DNA from 3 places in the Intestinimonas sp. MSJ-38 genome. Region 3 is predicted to be linked to each of the others. Evidence: riboswitches for the same ligand, from Rfam matches in the RefSeq annotation. Region 3 holds a riboswitch; each other region holds the start of a gene.

Region 1 (6,997 bases), on a different contig from region 3:
GTCATGGTCTTGATATCGGCCTGGATCCCGGCGCCTCCGCTGGAATCGCTTCCAGCGATCGTCAATGCTGTTTTCATGTTCTTTCTCCTTTTTGCATTGAAGTTTTATTAAGCGACGGGAAGTGGTGCCCCCGACCCGCCGCGTTCTGTCATTGAAAAGATTTCGGCACTTCCAGTGCGTCCAGACGCTCTATATAATGATCGCAAAATGCTTCCATCTCCCCTCGGTGCTCTTCTCCCGCAGGGTCCCACACCCCCACCGTCACAAAACCCGCTTCTTTGGCGGTGCGGGCCGCATGAAGAGCATCCTCAAAAACCAGGGTGCAGCAGGGTGCACTCCCCAGCTTTTCCGCCCCGGCCAGATAGATATGGGGATTTGTCTTGGGTCCATACTCCCCGCAGTCTAAGGCAAAGGAAAAATACTTCCACAGCCCCAACCGCTCCATGGCCGCCTGGGACAGCTCCTTCTGGGTGGCGCTGACGATGCCACAGGGGATTTTTTGCTGCCGCAGCTGCTCCAGCAGTACTTCGGCTCCAGGCTTGGCTGGCAGATGCTGGCGGTATTCTTCTGCCGCCAGTTCCTCCACCAGCTTCAGCACCTGCTCCACCGAAACCGCAAAGCCAAAGGTCCGGATGATGTACTCCGCCGCCTGGCGCTGATCCATGGCCTCGATGGTGCGAGCCAGATCTTCCGGGGGTTCTCCCCCCAGACGCCGTACCAGCTGAAGGGGAAGCTGCTGCCACATCTCCATGGACTGAAGCAATGTGCCGTCCAGATCAAACAAAGCCCCCTGGATCTTCACTGAATGGCCTCCTCGGTCAGCTTCCGCAGTCCGGCTGCCGCGGCCTGGGGGTCCTCCTTGGCATAAATGGCCGAAACCACCGCCACGCCGCAGATGCCGCTGCCTTTGAGGGACAGAATATTACTTTCCTTGATGCCGCCAATGGCCACCACCGGGATATCCACCGCCTGGCAAATGGCTTTCAGCATATCCAGGCTGACGGCGTCGGCATCGTCTTTGGTGCCGGTGGGGAACACCGCCCCCACCCCCAGGTAATCGGCGCCCGCTGCCTGGGCCTTGAGAGCCTGCTCCACCGTCTGGGCCGAGACCCCCAGGATCTTGTCCGGGCCGATCTTCTGGCGTACCTGTCCCGCTTCCATATCGTGCTGGCCTACATGAACGCCGTCAGCTTCGATCTCCACCGCCAGCTCCACATTGTCATTGATAAGGAAAGGCACCTGGTGCTTTTTGCAAAGCTCCTGGATCTGCCGGGCCTCCTTCTGGAATTCCTCCTGGGCCAGATCCTTTTCCCGCAGCTGCACCATGGTCACGCCCCCCAGGATGGACTGCTCCACCGCAGAATAAAGGGTACGCTCCCCCAGCCAGCTCCGGTCGGTGACGCCATAAAGCAGCAGATCTTTTTTATCGCACTTCATACCGGGCGCCCTCCATCAGCTGCTTGCCATCCATGTGATAGATGGCATCGATGATCCGGTTGCGGTAAGAGCTGTTGCCCTCGCCCTCTTCCAGACACTGGAATGCCAGCTCACCGGCCAGGCCCATCGTAACCACAGCTGCGGCGGCCGCTTCCAGAGTATGCTCCGGGTTGGCGGTGACAAAGGCCGCCGTCAGTCCGGACAGCTGGCAGCCGGTGCCGGTGATCTTCCCCATCTCCGGCCGGCCGTTGCGAATGACAAAGCACCGCTCCCTGTCCGCCACCAGATCGATGGCGCCGGTGATGGCCGCCACGCTGTCAAAACGAGCGGCCACTTCCTTGGCAAATGCAACGGCGGCCTCCAGGTTGTCCTCTGTGACGGCATCGGACAGATCGGCGTCCACACCCCGGGTCTTGCCGCTGCCCTGAGCCAGGGTCTTGATTTCGGAGATATTGCCCCGAATGACGGTAAAATGCACCTGCTCCAGCAGATCCAGCGCCGTCTTGGTGCGCAGCGTGCTGGCGCCAGCCCCTACCGGGTCCAGCACCACCGGATGGGAAAGAGCATTGGCCTTTTTCCCGGCGGCAAACATCCCCGGAATGGTACGGCTGTTCAGTGTACCGATGTTGATATTCAGGCCGCCGCAGATGGAAGTGATCTCCTCCACCTCTCCCAGGTCATCGGCCATAATGGGGCTTCCCCCGCAGGCCAACAGCACATTGGCCACATCGTTGACGGTGACATAATTTGTGATGTTGTGGATCAGGGGGGATTTTTCCCGCACATTGTCCAAACAATTACCCAGCATTTTCCTTCCTCCTTTTTCAATAAAAAAACGCCGCGGGCTTGCCCTCCGGAGAAGGCCTCCCGCGGCGAAAACCGCAAACGAATGGACTCCCTCCGTTGGCATTACCCAAATCAGGTAGCAGGTCGAAGCGCACAGCTTCCTCTCAGCCCGTTTGCGAGCTCCCTGGTCACGATATGATGTTGTTTTTTATTATAAAACCGGGTGCAAAAAATTGCAAGGATTTTGTCCTTACATTCCCAGCCAGGGCTGGAGGGCATTGAACAGATATCCCACCAGAATGATTCCCACAGTGCAGATGGCCACAAACACTCCCAGCAGCCGGGGCTTTACCGCGCGGCGCAGCATAATCAGGGAGGGCAGAGACAAGGTGGTCACCGCCATCATAAAGGAGAGCACGGTGCCCAGCATAGCCCCTTTGCCCAGCAGAGCCTGGGCCACAGGGATGGTGCCGAAGATATCAGCATACACCGGCACGCCAATGATGGTGGCCAACACCACACCCAGCGGATTTTTTCCGCCCAGCACCGTTTCCACCCAGCTCTGGGGAATCCAGTTGTGGATCAGCGCTCCAATGCCCACACCGATGAGGATATAGGGAAAGACCTTCCGGAAGGTGGAAAGCATCTGCTCTTTGGCATAAACCACCCGATCCTTTTGAGTCAGCACCGGCCCCTCGGCCTGAACAGCCACTCCCTGGCGGATAAATTCCTCCACCTGATCTTCCAGATGCAGCCGCTGGATGAGAGCGCCCCCCACCATAGCCACCACAAGCCCCAGAATCACATAAATGACCGCCACTTTGGTTCCAAAAATCCCCATCAGCAGCACCAGACTGCCCAGGTCCACCATGGGAGAGGAAATGAGAAAGGAGAAGGTCACCCCAATCGGCAGTCCCGCTCCGATAAATCCCATAAAGAGCGGAATGGAAGAACAGGAACAAAAGGGCGTCACCGTCCCTAAAAGGGCCGCCACCAGATTGGCCCCCATTCCCCGGAACCGGCCCAGGATCTTCCGGCTTCTCTCCGGCGGAAAATAGCTTTGCAGATAGGAGACCAAAAAGATCAGCAAACAAAGCAGCACTGTGATTTTGATCACATCATAGAGAAAAAAGTGCAGGCTTCCCCCTATAGGGCTGGTTGTATCCACTCCCACTTTGCTCAACCCCCGGCCAATCAGATCATTGAGCCAGGCCATTCCCAGAAGCTGATCCTGCACAAAATTCCACAAACTCATCCTGCTCCCGCCTTTCATCAATCATTTTAAATATTTCGATATGCCTATTTTATCTCTTCCCCTGGCCCTTGTCAAGAAGAAATTCACATTCTTCAATATTACCGTTTTACTTCCAAAGATGCAGAAACGAAAAAAGAGACACGACCGATTGTCGTGTCTCTTTTTCTGGTGCGGTCAACGGGACTTGAACCCGTATGGTTGCCCACACGCCCCTCAAACGTGCGCGTCTGCCTGTTCCGCCATGACCGCATGGATTAAATTAGCTTGTTTATTCTATCACACCACCCTCAAAAATGCAAGAGCTATTCCTGGGGTTTTCCAAAAAAATCTTGCCCTCTCCCTTCTCATTGGCCCGGCTTTTGAAAAAGAGGGCATCTCCCCGGATGCCCTCTTTTTTACATCAAACTCATACAGCACTTTTATAAACTCTGGTAAGCCAGACAGATCTGGTTCACTGCGGCCTCAAATTCTGTGGTACCGGTATCGATACAGAGATCATACCCATCCGGCGATCCCCAAGCCAGCCCGGTATAGGATTCATAGTATTTTTTCCGCCGCTTATCCATTTTCCGCACAAGACGCACCGCTTTTTCCCTGGTCAGGTTCTCCTGCTGCATTTTCCGTTCGATCCGCTTTTCCAAAGGGGCCCGGACAAAGGCCCGCAGCAGCTTCACCTTTTCTTCCCGCAGAACATAGTCGGCACAGCGGCCCACGAAAATACAGCTTTCCCCCTTGGCAATCTGCCGGATTTCATGGCTTTGCAGCTCAAACAGCACTTCGGAAGTGGGCAGTCCCCGGGTGACATGGTAGTTTCCCTCATGGACCGTCCGGTATAAAAACGGATTGGTCGCCCTTTCATCCGCAGACTCCATCATCTTTTCCGAGAGCTCCCCATACCGGCAAGCCAGATGGAACAAATCCTTTTCATATACCCGGATTCCCAGCCTGGAGCCTGTGCGCAGGGCGATTTCATGGCCGCCGCTTCCAAACTCCCGAGCGATACAGATGATTTTATTTTCCACTTTCCTCCACCTCTTTCGGAACCAACTGCTCTTTCACTGCATGGGGGACATCAAATGAGCCATTATGGGCAAAGTCCAGTTTCACAGACACTGTGCCCGGTGCTGCATCCTCCAGGCCGTCCACTCCGCCGCTGCAAGTACAGCTGATCTCCTGGATCCTATTTCCGCTGACCCTGACCTGCACGCTTCCAGCGGAAAGGGTTACCGGCAGCGATTCCAGCTCCGGCGCCGCCGCATAGGCCACCGCCTTCATACCGCTTTCGTCCAGTGTCAGTGTATAGAGCCAGGTGTTGTTCCCGGTATCGGTGCAGTCAAATTCCCCGTTCAGGCAAATCTGCTTCAACACTTCCAGCAATCGGGTGTAATGGGTCAGCTCGTTGTTTTCCGCAGTCAGCAGCACGCCGTTCTGATCACAGAACCTTCCCTCCGTGAAATAGACGGAAAGATCGTCCTTGCGCACACAACCGATCTTGCTGCCATCCACCTGGGCCTGGCCGTACTTCATTTTCCCATTGAGGGAAACAGGGCCACATTCCACGCCCAAATCCACATCCGCCGTAAAAGACTCTTCCTGTCCCAGTTCTTTCCACGCACTGAACAGACGGAACAAGTCTTCCGAAATGGGCGCTTGGCCTTGTATCTCTCCAGAAGAAATCGCCTCCCGCACCGGATCCGGTATGACCAATGCTTCATCCATGGTCTCAGGCTTGAGCTGGGCCTCCAGAGAGTATACCGTTTTCTCATCATCCGCCAGTGTTCCCTTGGAAACAAAACGCAAGGACCGAATCTGGTCCCCCGAAGTTGTCAGTTCAATGGTCAGCTTCTGGGTATCGGACAGATCTTCTGCCTGGTTTGGAAGCAGCACTTTCAGCAGCTTTCCGGCATTTTCCCCCTCGGCTGTCATCTGGCAGGTCACCTTTCCACCGCTGCGGCTTGTGGAGAAAGAAACGGTCTCAAAAAGCTCTGCGGCCTGCGCTGGCAGCTGTGAATAATCCGGATGGAGATCGCTGACCTTGTAGGCCTTGCCGTTTTCCAGGATAATGGCGTCATCGGCGTAATAAAGAGAAATGCCGTTGTTCTGGATGCAGGTAATTTCCTGCCCATCCACCTTCGTCCGAAGGATATCCATTTCTGTGTTGATCAGCTCGTCATCCAGCTGAAGGCTCACATCCATGGTCATGGCGCCTTCGCTCTGCCCGGCCAATTCCTGCAGCAGCTGGCAGGCCTTCTTCCCGGCGGCCAGTTTTCCACCCACCAGCACCCACAAGGCAATTATCACCAGCAAAAGGACGAGCAGCAGCGCAATCAGCCATTTCTTCTTTTTTCCGGGCTTTCTTTCCGCCTTGTCATGCTTCTTTGCTTCATTGGCGTTCTGCACCATCGCCGGTACCTTTTTCGCTCTGCGCTTTTTGATGGTCACGATCAGCAGAATCACCAGCAGCAGGGCTGCGCATCCGATGATGCACCACAGCCATACATTGGCGGCTATCACCACGGCTACATCGGTCTCGGCCTCAGGCACCGAAAAAACCAGATAACTTCCGAAAGTAGAGCAATCCGCCTTCTTCCATTTGCCATTTTCCTGCACAAACACCGAATACCCTTCGGTGGTCGCCTCCGGCGACAAATAGCGTACGGTATAGCTTTCCTGAGAAGAATCGGAACAGGAAAGATGCCACTGTTCCACCGCTGTTTTACCGCCAATCCGTTCCGGCTTTTTCTCCTGGGTGGCCGTGAGAGTGGCTTCGTCGTCAAAATCCCCCTCCATCAAAAATACCGAGCGGCCACTGGAACGAGAAGCCTGGGAGGGAAGCGCCAGGACATAGCGGACATATTCGGCCGTCACCGTTTTATCAAAGTGCAGATCCGACAGATCCTGTGTATCCCAGGAAGCATAATATCCATCTTTCACCGGGATCTCCGGAAAGACTTCCGAGCCAAAGGAATCCCCATAGGAAAAGTCATAAGACTTGATTTCCTCATCCTCCACCAAAAACCGGAGGGTGAACTGGGTCATTTGCTCGGGCAGCCCACTCACCTGGCTCAATTCCTCAAAAGTCATTGGCTCGGCTTTGCCCGTGTAACCGATGCGTCCCAGCCCGGCCAGTGTATCGGACACATAATAATTCCCGGAAAACGAACCAGTTTCTGTTCCGCAGATGGCGCCGGTACAGCGGCCGCCATCTGCGATTTCCACCAGTGCATAGCACCCGGAAACCACGGTGTTATCCTCGCTGGAACCGGTGACGCCACCGATATAGTCTCCGCCGGACAAGGTGCATTTCACAAAGCAGTTGCGAATGGTGGAGCGGCAGAGACCGGCGATACCGCCCACATAATCCCCACCGGCGCTCTCTACCTGGCCATAGCTCCCACAAGCTTTCACCGCCCCCAGGTCCATCCGGCCCACAATGCCGCCGGCATCATCCTTTTTGGCCGAAACGGTTCCCTCATTGGTGCACCCCGTCACCACAGCCAGTGTTTTGTACTGGAAATT
Region 2 (6,997 bases), on a different contig from region 3:
AAACTCCTCGGCCGCCTGCTGGCAGGCCTTCTGGATCAGATCCAGCTGGTGCTGCAGCTTCTCTTCGCTGTGGGAGCGCACTTCGGCGGTGAAGAAGGCAGAATCGGATACCACATTGGTCATGCCGCCGCCTTCGATCCGGCCCACATTGGAGGTGGTCTCCTCGTCGATGCGGCCGAACTTTACCAGGGAAATGGCCCGGGCCGCCATGCACACGGCGTTGATGCCGTTCTGGGGCTCGATGCCCGCATGGGCCGCTTTGCCATGGAACACGGCACGGATGCCGTACTTGGAGGGGGAGGAGGTGGAAACGCCGCCCACCTGGCCGGCCCCATCCAGTGCGTACAGATTGCGGCAGGGCAATTTGGAAATGTCAAAGTTCTTGGCGCCGTGCATTCCCTGCTCCTCGCAGATGGTGAAGAGATAGTACATCTCACGATGGGGAACATCGTTCTCCTTGATCACATCCAGAAGCTCCATGAGCATGGCAATGCCCGACTTGTCGTCGGCGCCCAGCACGGTGTCACCGGCACTGGTCACCTTGCCGTCTTTGTAGACAGGCTCGATGCCGCGGCCCGGCTCTACGGTGTCCTGATGGGCGTTGAAGCAGATGGCCTCGCCCTCCATGGTGCCGGGAATGTGCACCAGCACATTGCCGCCGTCAGAGCCGAATTTGCTCCCCGCTTCGTCCCGGTATACTTCATAGCCCCGGTCCTTGAAATACTTCTCCAGGTAATCGGTCATGGGTTTTTCATGGAAGGACGGACTGTCGATGCGGATCATCTCCATCAGCCGGTCCAGCATACGCTTTTCGTTGAACTGCATGAATGATACCTTCTCTCATTATTATAATGGGTTTCCCTGGCCCCAGTATAGCAGTTTTCCTCTCCCTTTTCAAGGCGGGGTGCCGGTCCCGTGTCGGGACGGCCAGACTGCGGTCCGGTGTCCGGACGGCCATACTGCGCTGCCGGTCCCGTGTCCGGACGGCCAGGCGGTGCTCCCGCACCGGGCAACAGAACAAAAGCTAATTGCATACACTCGGCCCCAAAGCCCCCCTTGTGCAAAGGGGGGTGGCGGCTTGCGCCGCCGGGGGGATTGGCGACACTTGGCTGACGATAACCACACCCGGGCCCAGTGTCCGGACGGCCAGACTGCGCTCCCGCACCCGATCATACAGCCTGGCTAACCGGTGCGCCCGGCTTCACAATCCCCCCTGCATGGCTTTGCCATGCTGTCCCCCCTTTGCACAAGGGGGGCTTTTTCTTTGACCTGCGGCATCCAACCAACCTTCGCTCTGTCGCTCAGCGCGGGAGCGCAGTCTGGCCGTGGCGGCTCGCCACGACAAAATATGCGGCGGACAGGGAGTATACTGGTGGGGAAAGGAGGCTGGGGGATATGGTGGTCTATCTGGACATTCTGTTTTTCCTCAACTTCGGCATCAACTACCTCCTGCTGCGATGCGTGGGCCGGCTGGGCGGCAAAGCCTGCTTTGTGCCCCGGCTGCTGCTCAGCGCCGCTTTGGGAGGTGTGCTGTCGGCTGTGCTGTTTTTTGCCCCGGCCCAGGGCCTGTGGGGCCTTTTCATCAAAGCCCTCTGCTGTCTGCTGCTCTGCCTTACCGCATTCAATGTCCGCTCTCCCGGGGAAGCCCTGCGGCTGAGCCTGCTGCTTTTGTCCGTGACCATGGCCATGGGCGGCGGCGTGATGGCCCTGACCGCCCTCTCTGGCAGTCACCGGCTCTGGGTGCGGGGCGGCGTACCCTATGTGCACCTGCCCATACAGAGCCTGCTTTTTTCCTTCGGGGCGGCCTATGTGCTGCTGTCTCTGGCCTTTTCCGCCAGAAGGGGAGAGCGGAGAGCCGCTCCGGCCCGGGTAAAGATCTGCGTGGGCGGCCAGTGGGCGGAGGTGCACGCTCTGCGGGATACCGGCAACCTTCTGCGGGACCCCATGAGCCAGAAACGGGTGATGGTGGTGGAAAAAAGCTGCCTTGTCCCGCTGCTTTCCCGGGAAGAGCGGCAGGCGCTGGAAAACCTGCGGGGGGACAACGGGCCGGAGGTCTTTGAACGGCTCCGCTCCCGCCGCTTCCTGCTGCTGCCATACCAGGCGGTGGGCCAGCCCGGCGCATTGCTCCTGGCCATGAAACCGGACAAAATGCTGGTGGATGGCCGGGAGGAAAAAGAAGTGCTCATCGGTATCGCCCCGGGGCGGATCTCCACCCCCGAAGGCTGCCAGGCGATTTTGGGATGATAAAGGAGGAATACTGCGTGAAACTCTCTTTGCTGCGGGCCGCTCTTTCCTTGAAGGGGCGGAAGCTTTTGGAAAAGCTAGGGCTTTGTCAGCTGCCGTCCATCTATTACATCGGCTCTTCCCAGAGCCTGCCCCCGCCCCTGACCCCGGAAGAGGAGAAGGAATACCTGGCCCATTACACCGGCAAGGAGCCGGAGATCCGCCAGGCCCTCATCGAGCACAATCTCCGTCTGGTGGTCTACATCGCCCGGAAATTCGAAAACACCGGCATCGGCATTGAGGATCTGATCTCCATCGGCACCATCGGGCTGATCAAGGGGGTGAACACCTACCGGGGGGACAAGAACACCAAGCTGGCCACCTATGCCTCCCGGTGCATTGAAAACGAGATCCTGATGGTGCTGCGCAAACACTCCGGGGCCCGGTCGGAGGTGTCCATCGACGAGCCGCTGAGCACCGATTGGGACGGAAACGAGCTGCTGCTGTCCGACATTCTGGGCACCGAGCCCGACTGCGTCATGCGCCCGGTGGAGGACGACGCCGATCGGGAAATGCTGCGCCGCTCCATCGACCGGCTGAGTGAGCGGGAAAAGACGATTATTTCCATGCGTTTTGGCCTGGGCGGCCGGGACGAGCTGACCCAGAAGGAGGTGGCCGATCTCCTGGGCATCTCCCAGTCCTATATCTCCCGGCTGGAAAAGAAGATCATCTCCCGACTGAAAAAGGAAATGACCCTCTAGGCAGCGTGACGCTGCACCCAAACTGCGCTCCCGCGCTGAATTACAGAATCTGGCTAACTGGTGCACTAAGTTTCACAATCCCCCCTGCATGGCGTTGCCATGCTGTCCCCCCTTTGCACAAGGGGGGCTTTTCTTTGGCCCAGTGCCACAGAAAAGGCTGGTTGTATCCGCTTGGCTTCGGCAGGGACCCCGCCGGGAGGCTGGAAAAAGGTCGGGGAAAAACCTAGTTTTTCCCCGAGACCCAGCGGCGGCGTCGCCTGACGGCTTGCAAGTTATTTTGGCCTTGTGCCAAAATAACACGCCGCCAATGGCCCAGGAGGGGCCCGGCGGCTTTCGCCGCTGGGAAGAAACCTGGGGCAACACCCGCCGCAGCGGGTGTTCTGGGTATTAGTTCTCTCTTTTCAGGCAATACTGTCTGTAACAAAAAAAGGGAGGAACACGAATGCAGGGAAAAGTGGAGATCTGCGGCGTCAACACATCCAAACTGCCGACTTTGACGGGAAAAGAAACCAGAGAGCTTCTGGAAAAGGCCAGGGGCGGAGACAAGCAGGCCCGGGAGAAGCTCATCGCCGGGAATCTGCGGCTGGTGCTTTCGGTGGTGCAGCGGTTCGGCGGCCGGGGAGAAGCAGCCGACGATCTGTTCCAGGTGGGATGCGTGGGGCTGATCAAGTCCATCGACCATTTTGATCTGAGCCTGAATGTGCGGTTTTCCACCTATGCCGTGCCCATGATCATCGGCGAGATCCGCCGGTATCTCCGGGACAGCAGCCCGGTGCGGGTGAGCCGCTCCCTGCGGGACAACGCCTACAAGGCCCTCACCGCCCGGGAGGCCTTCACCAGGGAACACCAGCGGGAGCCTACCGTGGAGGAGATCGCCAAGGCCATCGGCATGAAGCGGGAAGAAGTGGTGTTTGCCCTGGATGCCATCTCCGACCCCATTTCCCTTTATGAGCCGGTGTATCAGGACGGGGGCGATGCCATCTGCGTGATGGATCAGGTGCGGGACCCGAAAAACACCGACGACAGCTGGATCGAGCAGATCGCCATGAAGCAGGCCATGAGCGGTCTGAGCGAGCGGGAGAAGCGGATTTTGGCCCTGCGGTTTTACGATGGCCGTACCCAGATCGAGGTGGCCAAGGAGATCGGCATCTCCCAGGCCCAGGTCTCCCGCCTGGAAAAGGGCGTCATCGAAAAGATCAAAAAACAACTCTAGCAGCGGTCCCGTGTCGGGACGGCCAAATTGCGCTCCCGCGCTGGGCAACAGAACGAAGGCTGGTTGTGTTCACCCAGGCAAAGAGAGTATGCCCGCGGAGGCACTCCGCTTGACAAATGGGGGAGGGTGGAGTATACTTCCTATGACAAGTGGACAGGGGTGCTGGTTTTCATGCCGGCTGAGAGACGGACAGACCGTCAACCCTCAAACCTGATCTGGGTAATGCCAGCGTAGGAAGAGATCATTATGGGCTTCATTCTGCTGCCGGGTATGGCAGCGGCATCACGCCGCCTTTCATCGCGGGCATTGTTCCCGCGATTTTTTTTGTTGCCTTCGGGCAGGGAAAGGATGGGTACGATGCAGAAAAACAACACAAGAAGACTGACCGAAAGCGCCATTATGGTGGCCCTGGCCGCCGTGCTGGCCATGGTAAAGGTGTGGGAGATGCCCTTGGGCGGCTCGGTGACCGCCGCTTGTATGGCCCCCATCATCTTCATCGCTTTGCGCTATGGCGCCAAGTGGGGCTTGCTCACCGGATTGGTCTTTGCCGTCATTCAGATGATCGAGGGCTTCTGGGCTCCGCCGGTGCGCACGCTGCTGTGGTTCTTTCTGGTGGTGATGCTGGACTATGTGCTGCCCTTCGGCCTGCTGGGTCTGGCGCCCCTGGTGGCCCGCCGGTTCAAAAATGCCGTGGTGGGCGCAGGCGTGGCCACGGTGGCCGTGTGCGTCATCCGGTTTCTGTGCCACTTCCTCTCGGGCATCATCATCTGGCACACCGGCGATCCCGCTGTGCCCGATTGGGTCTGGTCTCTGACCTATAACGGCACCTTTATGATCCCCGAAACCATTATCAACGCCCTGGCCGTGGCCGCATTGGTGAAGTTTGTGAAGCTGCCAAAAGCCAACGGATAAACAGACAAAAAACCTCCCTGATGGGAGGTTTTTTTGTTGAGCGTGTCGAAAAAGTGGCTTAGGCCACTTTTTCGAGTTTTTGCAAGGGGCTGGCGGAGTGCCTCCGCTCCCATACTGCGCTCCCGCGCCGGGCCGGTTGTACGCAGAAAAGCAAAGAAAGTATGGCCGTCCGGGCACCGGACCACGCTGCCAGGATCGCACAATAGCCCCTTCCGGCGGAGCCGGAGCATCGAGGCCCCGGGCGCATACAGCCGGGGAGAGTATGGGTGCAGCGTCACGCTGCCTAGTCGCCGCTTTTGACAGTGAGGGTGGGTTCGTCGGGAGCGGGGAGGGGAGAGCGGCCCATCACCAGCTTGAGCAATACAGGGGTGATCAGCGTGGTGACGATCACCATGGCCACTACCGCCGGGAAGAGGGAGGCATCCACCAGCCCGGCCTGCTCGCCCTTCTGGGCCACGATCAGAGCCACTTCGCCGCGGGAGATCATGCCCACACCCACCGCCAGGGCGTCATGGGCGGAGAACTTGCACAGCTTGGCTCCCAGGCCGCAGCCGATCACCTTGGTGAGAATGGCCACCAGAGTCAGGGCCAGAGCAAAAGCGAAGAGGGACAGGGTGAAGCCATGAAGATCGGTCTCAATGCCAACGCTGGCGAAAAATACCGGGGAAAAGAGCATATAAGAGGCAATGTTGATCTTCCGGGCGATGTAGGGCTGGGCCTCGGCGATGTTGCACAGGATCAGTCCGGCAAAATAAGCGCCGGTGATGTCGGCAATACCGAAGAAATGCTCGGCCGCATAGGACAGAAGCAGGCAGAACACCAGACCATAAATGGCGATGCGCCGGTGGTTGTAATAGGCCTTGCCCAGCTTCCGGAACAGCCGGTAGACCACGAAGCCCACCAGGGCCAGCAGCACGAAAAAGCCGATGATCCGGCCCACCACCATCAGGGGTTTCACCGAGGGATCGGTGAAGCTGGTGAGAATGGTGAGCACCACAATGCCCAGAATGTCGTCGATGACGGCTGCGCCCAGAATGGCGGTGCCCACCTTGCCGCGCAGGCGGCCCAGCTCACGCAGGGTCTCCACGGTGATGGACACCGAGGTGGCCGCCAGTACAACGCCCACAAACACCGCCCGGAGCATGGCGTCACCCGTGGCTTGGGGGAAGAACAGCTTATAGCACAGAGCGCCGCCGATGAGGGGCACCACTACGCCGCAGGCGGCGATGAACAGGGAAGTGAGCCCTGTTTTTTTCAGCTCCTTCAGGTCGGTGTCCAGACCGGCCAGGAACATGAGGAAGATCACGCCCAGCTCAGAGGTTTTCAGCAAAAAGTCGGTTTCCACCACCATATTCAGGCAGGTGGGCCCCAGCAGAAGCCCCGCCAGAAGGGCGCCCACCACCGAGGGCAGCTGCACCCGTTGGGAGATCAGGCCGAACACCTTGGTGGACAGCAGAATGATGGCCAGTGAAAGCAAAAAACGATAATCCATGGGAACCATCCCTTCATCAATATATTGAATTGAAAAAAACAAGCATGAGTATCTCATATTTTTCTTTCCGGCGCAAGCGCAGATTGCACAAAATTCCGGCGATGAAGGGAAAAATGTTAGGATGGAGGGCAAAAGACGGGCGATGCGGGGCAAAATAGGGGCGAGGACTGTCAAAAAGATAACAAATCGGCGCTTATTTTCTCACCATCGCCCGAAAACAAGGCAAAGGGGAGAGGAAAGCGCACAAGGCGTGCAAAAGGCCGGACAAAGGGCGCAGCCCGATGGACGAAAGGCCCCTTTGACAAGGAAAGGAAGAAAGATTACAATTAAATCGTAGTAGCGGCCCAGTGCCTGGGCAGTCATACTGCGCTCCCGCGCTGGGCAGGTTGTGTATAG
Region 3 (6,997 bases):
AAGGCCGGGACGAAATCAAACGCTGCGCCGTCTGCGGGGCGGCGTTTACTCCCAACTCCAACCGGGCTAAATACTGCCCGGATTGTGCGGTGCAGGTGCGCCGGAAGAAAGAGGCGGAACGCCAGCGGAAAAGATACCTCCTGTCTACGCATTTAAGGCGGTAAAAGTCCACGGAAATCAAGGGTTTTTCCGCATGGTCGGCAGGCAGGTGGATAAAGTTATCCTGTTCCCCTTAAAACGGGGTTCTAAATGCGGGAAAATGGACAAAAAAGAAGCGCCGGGCGCAGAGGCTTTGACACCTCCGCGCCCGGCGTTTTTTCAGCCTATTAACTGATCTACATAGGTAATCAGGGGATGCAGTTGTTTCAGGCGAAACATCTCAAATAACTTATCTGAACTTACCCATTGAACATCTACAACTTCTGTTTCCTGTAAACGCATTTCTTCAATCTTTATATCCCTATGAAACAGCCAAACATCGTAAAAATCCTGCACATTTTCCCGTCTGGTCTGATAAATCAATTTTTCACTTCCGGGAGTAAGCAGTATTCCTAATTCTTCTTTTACCTCTCGGATTGCTCCTTGCAAGCTGGTTTCCCCGGAAAATACAGAACCACCCGTACATTCCCAATAAAGAGGGTATTGCTTTTTCGGATGCCGCTGTGATAAAAGATACTGCCCCTGCTGGTTGACGATCCATACACTCACAGATAAATGATACAGCCCTTTGGGTATGATTTCTCCACGGCACATTGTTATTCCAGACTTTTCCCGTTTTGCATTATATAAATCCCATTTTTCCATTTTCATACCTCTTTGTGTGGGATCGGTGCTTGCCGAAAATCAAGTAAGTAAATATCCGCAATCCTTTCTATTTCTGTACGCTGATCTGCGGAATACTTATCATAAATCCCACCTGCTAACATACGGGCTGCCTTTGCGCTTTTAATTGCTGGAAGCACATCATCAAACACAATACAGTGTTCAGGTGCAACCCCTAATTTTCTTGCGGCCAATTCAAAGACATCCGAATATTCTTTTCCCCGCTGAACCTCATCTGTTGAACATAGAGCGTCAAATAATTCTAAAATAGAATTGTTCTTTAAGCATGGAATATAGAGCTTTTCCGGCAACCCCGTAGCAACTGCAAGTTTTATTCCATGTTCTTTTAAGCGCAGAAGATAATCAAGGGCATGGGGCAGCAGACCGACATGGTTACTGTATTCCTCGACCGCCATATTATTCCATTCCTCAATAATTCCCTCTACCGTTTCCTGCAATCCAAAAAGATCAATGGTATATTGTGCGGCTTCCTCAAAACTCCTTGCACATATTTCAGTTACATAATTTTCCGGGACGGGAAGATTTCTCTTTTTCAAAAACTGAATATCTATATGCTCCCATACATCCATTGAATCCAGAATTGTTCCATCTAAATCAAAGATTGCCGCATTAAAATCCATTTTTCTTTTCCTTTCCGCAAAATAAATCTTTCAGTTCCGCAGCAGCAGCTTTTATATCAGACTGCGCTATGATGGCAGATACAACAGCCAGCCCGTCAATTCCCATGGGCTTGAAACGCCCTGCATTTCCCTTATTGATACCGCCAATAACAACTATCGGCAAAGAAACGGCTGCGCGGATTTTCTGTAATTCTTCCATTGATACAGAATCAGCGTCGGTTTTAGTTCCAGTAGGGAACATTGCGCCAACTCCCAAATAATCTGCACCATCCTGTTGTGCCTGTATTGCTTCTGCAATGGAAGATGCAGATACTCCCAACAGCATATTTTCCCCAATTACTTTGCGGACGGCAGCCGCAGGTAAATCATGCTGTCCAATATGTACCCCCGTAGCCTGCACAGCCATTGCAATATCTATCCGGTCGTTTATGATAAGGGGAATATGGTATTTATCCGTAACCTGTTTCACGGCAACAGCCTGATTGTAAAATTCTAATGAGGACAATTCTTTTTCTCGGAGTTGTATCATTGTGCAGCCTCCTAAAATTGCCTGTTCTACCGCTTCTGTCAGGCTATCGCAGCTCATTAGTTGACGATCAGTAACAAGATAAAGTGTATAATCAAAGTTCATTTTGCACCTGCCTATTCTTTAGATAAACCATGCTGATACAATTCGTAGAAATGGTGCGTCGGGCCACAGCCTTTTCCAATCGCAAGAGAGTGTTCGATTGCCATTGTGACATAAGCCTTTGCAGATTCGACTGCAAGCGGAACACTTTTTCCCTTTGCAAGCTGGGAAGCGATTGCAGAAGAAAAGGTACAGCCTGTCCCATGAGTATTTTTCGTATCAATGCGGGATGTTTCAAAATGGTAGAAATTTTCTCCATCAAATAGGACATCAACAGCATTTCCTATATGATGTCCACCCTTGACAACAATCGCCTTACAACCCATGGCATATATTTTTCTTGCGGCAGCCTCCATATCTGAAACTGTGGAAATCTGCATATCCGCTATTTTCTCTGCCTCTGGAATATTTGGAGTAAGTACATCGGCAAGTGGAATTACTGTGTCTATCAAGGTGGAAACCGCCGTAGGATTCATCAATGGGCAGCCATTTTTGGCATACATAACCGGGTCGATTACAACATTTTGGGGCTTATATTGTAATAGTTTCTTTGCCACCGCTTTCATACATTCTGGTGTAGAAAGCATACCGATTTTTACTGCGTCCACTTCAATATCTTCAAATACGGCGTCAATCTGTTTTTCAATCATATCAGGGGTAATATCTTGGATGTCGATAACGCGGCTGGTGTTCTCTGCAACAACAGAAACAATAACACTCATTCCAAATACGCCGTGAGCAGAAAAAGTTTTCAAATCAGCCTGAATACCTGCACCTCCGCTGCAATCTGATCCGGCAATGGACAATACTTTTTTCATTTTGCATTTTCCTCCATTCTTTCGTTCCGATAGGCCATCTTCCAAAAAGCAAGCTCTAACAAACTTGCTTTCTCAAAAATATCAGCCAGATACTTTTTATTTGCTTCTGATAACCCAGCACATTTATACTCTGCAAAAGCAGACCATTCTTTGCAACTTTCTGCATATTGTTCATCGGCATAATCTTTGATAAAGTCCCAATATCTTGATTCTCTGCTTGTAGGGACAGCCGCCAGTTTGCGGAATATATAGCTGTAACTTAACATACAGGGAAGAACCGCCATTAAAATTTCTTCATTCTTTCCATGTGACGCAATCTCAAACATGAAATCAATGTAATTTTGATTTTCAGGCAAAGGGGCGATCAGTTCAATATCATCATCTGTTATGCAAAATTGCTTTAGATAATCCAGCCGCACTTCCGATTCCGTATCATTTACAAAGTTCAGCATGGAGTAGTAAAGCTGAATTTCTCTTAATGTATCAGCATGAAAAATTGCCTTGCCGTATATACGGGCATAGTTTTTCAGATAGATACTATCCTGAATCATATATCTCTTGAACTTTTCAAGAGGTAGCTTTCCAGTTTGCACTTCCTGCACAAATGGGGTAGCTGCACATTCTTCCCAAATGGGAATGTTGTGGGTTAAGATGTCTTTCATAAATGCCATGTTTGATCCTCCTAAGATAAAAAAATAGAGCCTCTAAAACAATTAGAAGCTCTTTCAGACGCAATACGAGCGTAAGAAATTGCTTCCCTACGCCGGTATTAGCCGACAGGTCCAGAGGTCAGGTCTTACCTTTTTCAACTTGTTCAGTTCCCTCGCAAACACATATCATATCTTATTCAATTAAAAAAGGACATTCCCAAAACAGAGAATGTCCAAAAAATACGAATCTGTATTCTTTAGCTCCCTGCGTTGGTATTAGCCAACAGGTTCAAAGGGTCAGGTTTTAACCTTCTCAACTACAAGGTAGTCCCCCTGCTTGAGTATTATTATAGTTAGAAAGTCCCCAAAAGTCAAGTCTACGCATTTAGGGCGGTAAAAGTCCACAGAAATCAAGGTTTTTTCCGCATGGTCGGCAGGCAGTTGGATAAAGTTATCCTGTTCCCCTTAAAACGGGGTTCTAAATGCGGGCAAATGGACAAAAAAAGAAATGCCGGACGCAGAGGCTTTGACAGCCCCCGCGCCCGGCGTTTTGCTTATTCGTCTGTGAAGTGGAACCGCTGCGCCGCAAAGTCGGCGTCGCTCATGGCGTCCAGCTTATTTGCGGTCTGGCAGGCCAGCGCCACCATTTCCTTGTCCATGTCCGGCAGTGCTGCCCGGAGATTTGCCGCCGTCCTGCGGCGGTCGGCGTTGTGGTACAGACAGATCAGGTTTTCTTCTTCCACGGTGAAATACATTCCTCATACCTCCATTTCTTTTGATTTTTCCCGCGCCGGGGGCTTCTTTTTCTGCTCCTCCTTGGCGGCGGCAAGCTGCGCCCGGATGGACGGCTTCTTTTGTTTCTGCGTTGTCTTTTGGGTCTGCTTGGGCTTTTTGGCCTCCGCCTTGGTTGCCTCGGCCACATCCAAAAGGGAAATCTGTTCCCCGGCTTTTGCCCTTGCTTCCAGTTCCTCCATAGACGGGGCGTTGTTCATCATGCCGTCGATCATGTTGTAGTTCTGCTCGGTGGACATTTCCGCCGTCTTGATATGGCTTTCTGGCTGGGCGGGGATGGCAAAGGCTCTTGTGCCGTTTGCCATAATAAGATACCTGCCGTCCTCCGACTGGTGGTGGAATCCATACCCGGCGGCCTCCATCTGTTCCCGGCTCCTGTCGGTCAGATAGAAACGGCCTCTCGGCGTCTGGATTTGTTCGCCGGTCATGCACTCGTCCGGCGTGAGCTGCTTTTCCGGCTGGGCGAAAAACTCCGGCACCTGCCGGTAGTCGGCCCCCTCGTCCACATAGTAGGCGGTCTGTTTTCCATCCTGCCGGAACACCACAATATCCCCCATCGAGAGGGAATGTCCCTTGTAATCGGCGGGATGTTCCATGTTGAAGCGGCGGTAAATCTCGTCCAGTGTGATGTCCTTGTCCAGCGGCGCGGAGTAGATAAGCTGGTAATTCTTCCTGTCCACCGAAAGCCCATCCGCCTGCAATTCCTCATAGGAACGATAGCGGAAGTCGCGCCCCTCCGGGCCGGGCGGCACTTGGTAGATGGAAAAGTTGGGCTGCGCCGGGGCCTCATAGTCAGAGGCAACATATTCCTCCACCGTCAGCCCGGCAGCGGCGGCCTCCTGTTCCAGCTCTGCCTCGATCTGTTTTTTGTGGTCCTGCAAGCTCTGGTCGAAGTCGGCAAGCTGCGGCGGCTCCGGCAAGTGGTACTGTCCCTGATTGAGAAGCGGGCGGCACTCCTTTACATAGTCCAAAACCGCATTGAAATAAGCGGTCTGTTCCGGCGTCAGGGTTTCCCCGGATCGCAGGGGGCGCTGGGCCTCCTGCTCCATAGCGGCCAGATTGCAATGCAGCTCCATATACGGGATGAACTCATGCAGCAGCATATCCCGCTGGGCCTTGTCCGCCTCCCATGCCTCCGGCCCCTCATGGTGCAGCACATGGTTTTTCCAGCTTTCATCCTGTGCGTAGTATTCGTGGTAGCCCCGGATATGCTGGATCATGGAACCGTCCCCGTCGCCAAAGTCCTGCCGTCCCTCGTAGCTGTCCGGCTGGCCCTGCATGGTAAAATCAATGCGGAACTTGGTCTTGTCGTACCAATGGCCCGTATAGCCCGGCTGCTCCCGTTCATGGCGTCTGGCGCTGTCCAGCTCCTTAAAAACGGCCTCGGCTTCATGCAGCGGCATTTGCTGGCCGTCTTTCAGATGGGGGCTTTCACTCCAAAGGATCGTGACAACCGGCTCCGCTGCCGGATTCTGGGGGATCTGCCGCTTGGCGTTTGCAACGGCAATCTCACTTTCGATCTCGCTTTTCACAAAGGAATCCATCTGGCCCTTTTGCAGCTCATAGCCCTGTTCACACAGGCGGTTGATAAGCCCGATTACCTTGTCGTTATCGCCCACGGCCTCGGCATAGGCCACGATCAACTGCCGTTCCTCGCTGCCCAAACGCGGGGCGTTTTTCTCTGCCAGTTCAATCAGAGCGGCAGCCCGGTCAGCCGGGGACGCCTCCGGCATGAACGGCTTTCCATTCAAAAGGCCGTCGATCCCATTCCACGCCTGCGGCTGGGGAATGGCGTTGGCCTGTTCGGTTGCTTCCAGAAAATCATCCAGCCTGTCGCCGGTCAGGGGTTCTATTGTCCCAGCCGGTCGCTCATGGATGGCAAGGATTTCTTTTCCGGCTTCCGCAAGGGACAGGTCGGGATTGTCAAGCTGGCCTCCGTCCAGTTCTTTGTAGTCGGGACCGTACAGCGTGTAATCGTAGCCGGTTTCTGATGTCTGGATATACAGATATTCGCCGCTTTCCAGACGGTAGGCGGCCTCCTGCGGGGCTTTGGCCTGTTCCAGCGTTCCATCCCCGGCAATGGTAAAGCCCTGCGCCTGCGCCGCCTCCTTGGTTCCCTGCGACACTTCGCCGGTGGATTTCAAATCCGCGTCAATGAGGGTTTGCAGCATGGCTTTTACGCTGGCGGTCATTTCCTGCTGTTGCTCCGGGGGCAGCTTGGAAAATACGCTGTCCGGGTCTGGCTGCTCGGCGGCCTGTTCCAGCGGTGCGGCCTGCGGCTGCTCCTGCTGGGCCTGCCGTTCTTTCTGAAGCTGGGCAAGGTGGCCGTCAATGGTGGTAATCAGTTCATGGGCGGTGGCCCGGATGGTTTCAAGGGAGGCTTTCAGCTCTTTCAAGTCCTTGCCGGAACTCCAACCGGCCACATAGCCAAAGGAATAATCGGAGGTGTCCAGCCCGTAGTGCTGGCAGACGGCATAGGCCACGCTTTCGGCCTGCACTTCGCGGGTGCGGCTGTCGGGACGGTCGGCCTGCTCAATGGCCGGGGCTTCCGGGTCGATGGCGTGGAGCTTGGAATGGGCGATCTCGTGGATAGCCGTCTTTAGGGTCTGTAATTCGCTCATGCCCTCCTGAATGGCGATCCGCTTT

Evidence for each region. Region 3 has a riboswitch for thiamine pyrophosphate ahead of KQI26_RS07315 (TenA family protein). Riboswitches for the same ligand answer to the same signal wherever they lie in the genome.
Region 1: it holds a riboswitch for thiamine pyrophosphate, as region 3 does, so the genes downstream of both, thiM (hydroxyethylthiazole kinase) here and KQI26_RS07315 (TenA family protein) in region 3, are expected to answer to the same signal.
Region 2: it holds a riboswitch for thiamine pyrophosphate, as region 3 does, so the genes downstream of both, KQI26_RS12040 (energy-coupled thiamine transporter ThiT) here and KQI26_RS07315 (TenA family protein) in region 3, are expected to answer to the same signal.

The regions. Positions count from the first base shown of each region.
Region 1 is NZ_JAHLPO010000012.1:57,356-64,352, forward strand. Features, by position in the region: gene thiD (bifunctional hydroxymethylpyrimidine kinase/phosphomethylpyrimidine kinase) at 1-77, opposite strand, end outside; gene KQI26_RS08950 (HAD family phosphatase) at 149-802, opposite strand; gene thiE (thiamine phosphate synthase) at 799-1,437, opposite strand; gene thiM (hydroxyethylthiazole kinase) at 1,424-2,245, opposite strand; TPP riboswitch at 2,316-2,420, opposite strand; gene KQI26_RS08965 (permease) at 2,474-3,478, opposite strand; tRNA gene KQI26_RS08970 (tRNA-Leu) at 3,645-3,727, opposite strand; gene KQI26_RS08975 (AAA family ATPase) at 3,898-4,500, opposite strand; gene KQI26_RS08980 (GLUG motif-containing protein) at 4,490-6,997, opposite strand, start outside.
Region 2 is NZ_JAHLPO010000022.1:31,272-38,268, reverse strand. Features, by position in the region: gene KQI26_RS12060 (M20/M25/M40 family metallo-hydrolase) at 1-825, opposite strand, end outside; gene KQI26_RS12055 (sigma-E processing peptidase SpoIIGA) at 1,396-2,244, shown strand; gene sigE (RNA polymerase sporulation sigma factor SigE) at 2,241-2,984, shown strand; gene sigG (RNA polymerase sporulation sigma factor SigG) at 3,427-4,197, shown strand; TPP riboswitch at 4,343-4,453, shown strand; gene KQI26_RS12040 (energy-coupled thiamine transporter ThiT) at 4,555-5,109, shown strand; gene KQI26_RS12035 (cation:proton antiporter) at 5,393-6,601, opposite strand.
Region 3 is NZ_JAHLPO010000009.1:49,324-56,320, forward strand. Features, by position in the region: gene KQI26_RS07290 (cysteine-rich VLP domain-containing protein) at 1-164, shown strand, start outside; gene KQI26_RS07295 (NUDIX domain-containing protein) at 319-804, opposite strand; gene KQI26_RS07300 (HAD family phosphatase) at 807-1,463, opposite strand; gene thiE (thiamine phosphate synthase) at 1,453-2,094, opposite strand; gene thiD (bifunctional hydroxymethylpyrimidine kinase/phosphomethylpyrimidine kinase) at 2,106-2,909, opposite strand; gene KQI26_RS07315 (TenA family protein) at 2,906-3,580, opposite strand; TPP riboswitch at 3,647-3,744, opposite strand; TPP riboswitch at 3,805-3,904, opposite strand; gene KQI26_RS07320 (transposon-transfer assisting family protein) at 4,114-4,314, opposite strand; gene KQI26_RS07325 (LPD25 domain-containing protein) at 4,318-6,997, opposite strand, start outside.